2 regions of the Leisingera sp. S2M4 genome follow, and region 2 is predicted to be linked to the other one. Evidence: riboswitches for the same ligand, from Rfam matches in the RefSeq annotation. Region 2 holds a riboswitch; the other holds the start of a gene.
The links. Region 2 has a riboswitch for cobalamin ahead of ACZ52D_RS12165 (DUF1636 family protein). Riboswitches for the same ligand answer to the same signal wherever they lie in the genome.
Positions count from the first base shown of each region.

Region 1: it holds a riboswitch for cobalamin, as region 2 does, so the genes downstream of both, ACZ52D_RS10020 (hypothetical protein) here and ACZ52D_RS12165 (DUF1636 family protein) in region 2, are expected to answer to the same signal.

Region 1 covers NZ_AP040861.1:2,055,965-2,059,490, forward strand. The annotation lists gene ACZ52D_RS10010 (DNA polymerase III subunit gamma/tau) at 1-1,342, opposite strand, end outside; gene ACZ52D_RS10015 (protein-tyrosine phosphatase family protein) at 1,586-2,107, shown strand; gene ACZ52D_RS10020 (hypothetical protein) at 2,179-2,583, opposite strand; cobalamin riboswitch at 2,698-2,914, opposite strand; gene ACZ52D_RS10025 (SRPBCC family protein) at 3,054-3,521, opposite strand.
Region 2 covers NZ_AP040861.1:2,510,253-2,513,778, reverse strand. The annotation lists gene glpD (glycerol-3-phosphate dehydrogenase) at 1-2, shown strand, start outside; gene cobO (cob(I)yrinic acid a,c-diamide adenosyltransferase) at 83-718, opposite strand; cobalamin riboswitch at 769-975, shown strand; gene ACZ52D_RS12165 (DUF1636 family protein) at 1,072-1,479, shown strand; gene cobW (cobalamin biosynthesis protein CobW) at 1,483-2,517, shown strand; gene cobN (cobaltochelatase subunit CobN) at 2,679-3,526, shown strand, end outside.

The sequences.
Region 1 (3,526 bases), 450 kb from region 2:
CACCGCCATGGGCCATCGGCCCGCTGCCGGGGCCGCCCGGACCGGGCTCCGGCTGGCCATAGCCGACCGGGGCGCCCGAGGCCGGTGCCCCCGGGGCGCTGCCCATGCCACCCATACCGGCCATCGCGCCACCGCCGGGGCCATTTGGCGGCAGGGGCGGCGGGGTTGCGTCCTTCAGCTTGCGCACCAGTTCCTCTGGGGTGGGCAGGTCGGCCACATGGGTCATGCGGATCACCGCCATCTCGGCGGCCATCATCGCGTTGGGGGCGGCGGCCACTTCCTCCAGCGCCTTCAGCAGCAATTGCCACATCCGGCTGAGCACCCGCATGTGCAGGGTTTCGGCCATCGCCAGGCCGCGGGCGCGCTCGTCCGGGCTGACGGTGGGGTCCTCGGCGGCGTCGGGGGTGATCTTGACGACCGAAACCCAGTGGGTGATCTCGGCCAGGTCGCGCAGCACCGCCAGGGGATCGGCGCCTTCGGCATATTGCGCGCTGAGCTCGGTGAGGGCACCTGCGGCGTCGCCGCGCAGGATCATGTCCATCAGGTCCAGCACCCGGCCGCGGTCGGCCAGGCCCAGCATGGCGCGGACCTGATCGGCGGTGGTCTCGCCCGCCCCGTGGGAGATCGCCTGGTCCAAGAGCGAGGTCGCATCGCGGGCCGAGCCTTCGGCGGCGCGGGTGATCAGCGCCAGCGCGTCATCGGCAATCTCGGCCCCTTCGGCGGTGGCGATCCGGCGCAACAGTGAGATCATCACCTCCGGCTCGATGCGGCGCAGATCAAAGCGCTGGCAGCGCGACAGAACGGTGACCGGCACCTTGCGGATCTCGGTGGTGGCGAAGATGAACTTCACATGCGCCGGCGGCTCCTCCAGCGTCTTCAACAGGGCGTTGAAAGCGGAGGTCGACAGCATGTGGACCTCGTCGATGATGTAGATCTTGTAGCGCGCGGAGGCGGCGCGGTACTGCACCGAGTCGATGATCTCGCGGATGTCGCCGACGCCGGTGCGGGAGGCGGCGTCCATCTCCATTACGTCGACGTGGCGGCCTTCCATGATCGCCACGCAATGTTCGCACTTGCCGCAGGGGTCGGTGGTCGGGCCGCCGGTGCCGTCGACGCCGATGCAGTTCATGCCCTTGGCGATGATCCGCGCGGTGGTGGTCTTCCCGGTGCCGCGGATGCCGGTCATGATGAAGGCTTGGGCGATGCGGTCGGCGGCAAAGGCGTTCTTCAGCGTGCGGACCATGGCGTCCTGGCCGACCAGGTCGGCAAAGGTCTCGGGCCGGTATTTGCGCGCCAGTACCTGGTATTGGGATGGGCCGCTTTCGCTGGGGGTGTCGCTCATGGTGTCTCGTGCCGGATTCGGATTGGTTATGCCGCGTATCGCGCAGGGTATTGGAGCGCGCCCGGTTCGTCCACCGCAGAAGGGCGGCGCGGGGCGGCGGAAAAACCTTTTGGGATTTGCGGCTGGCGCGGCTAGACTCGGTGGTAAGGCCCGGGTGGGATCGGGCGGGGCGCGCGCAGGCAGGGAGGCGCCATGCATTCTGACAAAACCTCTGGCGTGGCGGAGCAGCCGACGCCCGCGCCGATGGCGGCTCACGACCCCGTCAATCTGACCCTTCACGCCCTGTCGGTTGGCGGCGGTCTGCTGGCCCTGTGCAAGTTGCCGGGGAGCGGTGGCGATTATGTCGGTGATCTCGCCCAGATCAACGCGTGGAAGCCGGGGCTGGTGATCTCGATGACAACGGAGGCGGAGCAAGTCGCCGCGGGCGGTGTGCGCCTGGGCGCGGATCTGCAAAGCATGGCCTGTCGCTGGATCCACTTGCCGGTGGCGGACTTCGACACCCCGTCGAGGCGGGTGGCCTTGAAATGGCCGACCGCCAGCCGCAAGGCGCGGCGCGCGCTGGCCGGAGGCGGTCGGGTGCTGGTACATTGCAAGGGCGGCTGCGGGCGCTCTGGCATGGCGGTGCTGCGGCTGATGATCGAAGCCGGCGAGCTGCCGGCGCAGGCGCTGGCGCGGCTGCGCAGCTTGCGCCCCTGCGCGGTGGAGACCCAGGCCCAGATGGAATGGGCCTACGCCGGTCGCATGCGGCTGCGGCGCCCCAGCTGAAGACATGCAGCAGCCGGGGCCGGACCGCCAACGGCGCAGGTCGCGAGCGCGGTAGCGGGGGCCGGGAGGCGTCAGCCGAGCGGAACCTGCGTTGCGGCTTGTGCGTGGGCGGGGTTCGGGATCGCCTCGATCAGGGCGCAGGGGCGCGCCGTTGCCGCGGTGGCAGCAAAGCCACTGTCGCCGGCGCCGAACATGGCATCCGCAAAACGGTCGAGCCCGGCCCGCGGGGTCTGGGCCTCGACACCGCAGTAGATGCGGATCCTGTCATGGCTGGCGGCGAATTGCGCCGGGCAGGACTTGGGGCAGCCGTCCAGCACGGTGTTGCCGGTGATTTCAAAATCCTCCTGCGTCAGCGGACGCGCCTGCGTCAACGCCGCCGCTAACCGGGTGATCATGCGTTCCGCTGCCGGGCAGGGACGGCCCAGGTCGGGACAGTCGGTGGCCGTGTAGCCGTGGGTCTGGTCGCTCCAAATCATCAATGCGCCCTCCGCGCGTGGCGGGGCAGAGGGGCAGGGGGAGAAGCGGTGCCAGTCCGCCCGTCGCCGGGCAACCGCAGCCGTCAGACCCTGCCCGGACGCCCCGTCCGGGTTCGAGTTTCACATGTGATGGCAGGTCTCCTGACTTGCGGGTCGATGCTGATCCGGTCCTTCCCGGCCCGAGGGCCAGTGGATTGTCCGGGGTCGCTCGCCGCTTACAGTTGCGGGGGCAGTTGCGGACTTGTCCGGCCCGAGGCCGGACGCACCGCATTCCCTTTTCATCCCGGCCACGATCCGTCGCGGCGCGGGAACCATCCCCTTAGCGGTAGCGGCTGCGGACCCGGCGCGTCAATCGCAAATCCGCATCCGCCGCCGGAGGAACGGAGCGTAAGGCGACCGCGCGGCGGCCGCAGGTCTGCCTGCAATGGACTTGCCAATGGGGCGCCAGCCGGGGCTGTCGGGCGATGCGATCAGGCGGTGCTCTTCAGCCGCGCCTCGGTCAGGCCCGCGTAATCGGCCAGGCGCAGTTTGAAGCGACGGTTGAGGTTGTTGCGCGCCAGTTTCAGAGACTGCAGCAGCAACCGTCCGGTCAGGGTGCTTGCCTCCAGTTTCAGCCGGACCGAGAGGCGGGTGCGCTGGGGGGACAGGGGCACCAGCTCCACCTCCATGCGGCCATCCAGACCGCTGCCACCGCCGGTGATGGTCATGCCGGTCACCGGCGAATAGTCGGCCAGGACCAGCCGGGCCTCACGCTGCTTGCCGCGGAAGGCAAAATTCAGATCCCAGGTCAGCCCCGCCTCGGGGTGGGCAGGATCGCCGGTGCGCTGCACCTCGATGCTGCGGCGCAGGGCGGAGCGTTCCATCAGTTCAAAGTCGGAGATCGCCCCAAAAACGTCCGCAATAGGTGCTTCGATATCTTCGTTGCCTTTGAATTCCATGCTCG
Region 2 (3,526 bases):
AAAAGTGTTTTGCCCGGCGGCACCGCCGGGCTGCCCCCCGGCAGGCGCACTCGCGCCTACCAAGGCAGGCTACGCCCTCAGCTTAAAACTCGACGCCCTTCTGCGCCTTCACCCCGGCGCGGAACGGGTGCTTGATCTGGCCCATCTCGGTCACCAGATCGGCGATCTCGATCAGCTCTTCCTTGGCGTTGCGCCCCGTCAGCACCACATGGGTCATCGGCGGCTTCTTCTCCACCAGGAACTCCAGCACCTCTTCCAGGTCCAGATACTCATAGCGCAACGCGATGTTGATCTCGTCCAGCAGCACCATGGTGTTGCGCTCGTCGAGGATCATCTCCTTGGCCTTCTCCCAGCCCTTTTGCGCGGCGGCGATGTCGCGGGCCTTGTCCTGGGTCTCCCAGGTGAAGCCCTCGCCCATCGCGTAGAACTGGCAGAGATCGCTGAAGTTCTCCTCGATCAGCGTGCGCTCGCCGGTCTGCCAGGCGCCCTTGATGAACTGCACCACGGCACAGGGCATCTTGTGGGCGATGCAGCGCATGATCATGCCAAAGCCGGACGAGGACTTGCCCTTGCCCGGCCCGGTGTGGACAATGATCAGCCCCTTCTCGCCGTCCTTGGTTTTCATCATCCGGTCGCGCGCGGCCTTTTTCTTGGCCATCTTGGACGCGTGACGGGCGGCTTCTTCTTCTGAAATGCCGGTTTCAGACTTTTCGCTCATGGGGGCTCTCCAGCTGTTTGGCGCAAGTCTTGACAAAGAAGGGCGCGATAGCGCAAGGGGGTTTCGCTGGTTCCTGCAATTGCAGGCGAAGAGGGAATGTGACAGCGGCCACTGACGGCCCAAGCACAGCCGCCCCCGCGACCGTGACCGGATGAGGCCGCCATGCCACTGGGACAGCCCGGGAAGGCAGGATGGCCGACAGGGCGAACGCCCTGGCATCCGCAAGCCGGGAGACCTGCCAGCGTGTGAGAGATCAACGGGCGGGCGGGGTGTTCCGCGACCGGGTGAGAGGCAGGCAGACCGCCGCCCCTTTTCGGCCATCCCGCATGCCTGCAACGACAGGAGACGTGCCTTTGGCTGACGAACAGGCGCCCACCGCCGCCCCGAAAGACCCGGTCACCCTGACCGTGTGCCTGACCTGCCGCACCGAAGGCGCCGATCCAGAGGCCACCCGTCCCGGCGCCATCCTGCACGCTGCCCTGAAAGAAGCGGGCATGCCCGAGGGCGTCACCCTGCGCGGTGTGAAATGCCTGTCGGCCTGCTCGCGCGGCTGCTCCGTTGCGCTGACCGGCGGCGAGGCGCGTTGGAGCTACATCTACGGCGACATGGACCCGGACGCGCATGTCGCCGAAATCCTCGCAGGCACCGCCGCCTATGCCGCCACCGCCGACGGGCTGGTGCCCTGGCGCGAGCGCCCCACCGTCTTCCGCAAACAATCCGTCGCCCGCATCCCGCCGGCCGCCTTTCCTTCTGAGGAGTAATTCATGAGCGATCTCAACAAGATCCCCGTCACCGTCATCACCGGCTTTCTGGGTGCGGGCAAGACCACGCTGATCCGCCACCTGATGCAGAACCCGCAAGGCAAGCGCCTGGCCGTGGTGGTGAACGAGTTCGGCACCGCCGGGGTCGACGGCGATATCCTGAAATCCTGCGCCGACGACAATTGCCCGGCGGAAAACATCATGGAGCTCGCCAACGGCTGCATCTGCTGCACCGTGGCGGATGACTTCATCCCCACCATCGAACAGTTGATGGCACTGCCGGAAAAACCCGACCACATCGTGATCGAGACGTCCGGCCTGGCGCTGCCCAAGCCGCTCTTGAAGGCCTTCGACTGGCCCGCGATCCGCTCCCGCATCACCGTTGACGGGGTGATTGCGCTGGCCGATGCCGAGGCCGTCGCCAAAGGCCAGTTCGCGCCGGATCTGGACGCCGTTCAGGCCCAGCGCGAGGCGGATGACAGCCTCGACCACGAAACCCCGCTGTCCGAGGTATTCGAGGACCAGATCTCCTGCGCCGACATCGTGCTTTTGTCCAAGGCCGACCTGGCCGGCGACGCAGGCGTCGAGAAAGCCCGCGCAGTGATCGAAGCCGAGGCGCCGCGCAAGTTGCCGATCCTGCCGATGAGCGAAGGCGTCATCGACCCGCGCATCATCCTGGGTCTCGGTGCGGCGGCCGAGGACGATCTCGATGCCCGCCCCAGCCACCACGACGGCCACCACGACCATGAGCATGACGATTTTGAAAGCATCGTGGTCGAAATGGGCGAAGTCTCCGACCCGGAAGCGCTGCAGAATGCCATCGTGAAACTCGCCCGCGAACGCAACATCCTGCGCGTCAAAGGCTATGTCGCGGTGGAGGGAAAACCGATGCGGATGCTGGTTCAGGCCGTGGGTGAGCGTTTGCGCGCCCAGTACGACCAGCCCTGGGGGGCGCAGCCGCGCAAGACCGCCCTGGTGGTCATTGCCGAGCATGACAACATCGACGAACAGGCGATCCGCGCCGAGCTGGGGGCCTGATAGCAATGGAAGCGAAGTGCCAGATTTCGAGCGTCTCGGCCCGGCGGCACGCCGGGCAGCGCCCGTCCCGCCCCCCACAGGGCGGGCGCTTCGCTTCCCGCCCCGCCGGGCCGGGCGCTGCCCTCAGCGCTTTGAAGCACCACTCGCGAAAGGCCTGACCCATGCACGTCGTCTTCCGCGAAAGCCACGGCCTTGACGAGACCGACACGCCGCAGGATCTCGGCCAGACGCCTGCGGATCTCGTGGTGCTGTCCTTCTCCGACAGCGACCTCGGTGCCTTCGCGGCAGGCTGGCACCGCGCGGGCGGCAAGCTGCCGACTTTGCGCCTTGCCAATCTGGTGGCGCTGAAGCACCCGCTGTCGGTCGACGTTTACGCGGAACAGACGCTGGAGGGCGCCAAGGGCATCCTCGTCCGGCTGATCGGCGGCGAAAGCTATTGGTCCTATGGCCTCGCCACGTTGCAGGATCTCGCCCGCCGCAAGGGGATTGCGCTGGCGATCCTGCCCGCTGACGGGCGCGAGGACGCGCGGCTGGATGCCCTGTCCACCCTGCCCGTTTCCACACTGCGACGGCTGCAAGCCCTGTGTGATACGGGCGGCGCGGTGGCCGCGCAGGCCGCACTCGCCCAGCTGTCGCTGGCGGCAGGGCTTTATGCCGGGCCGGTTCTGGGCCTCAAATCCATGCCGGACCACGGGTTTTATGATCCGGACAAGGGCGTGCTGGCGGCCCTTCCGCCGCAGGACAAGCCGCTGGTTCTGGTGAGCTTCTACCGCTCCTACCTCACCGCCGCAGACACTGCGCCCGTCGATGCCCTGATTGCCGAGCTGCGCATCCGCGGCTATGCGGCCTTTGGTGCCTTCGCCGCCAGTCTCAAGGCGCCGACGGCAGCCAATTGGCTGCGTGAAAAGCTGCCCGCGCTGACCCCCGCCGCGATCATCAATGCGACGGCTTTCTCGGCCCAAGGCACCGACGGCAGCGCCTCGCCGCTGTCGACAACCGGCTGCCCGGT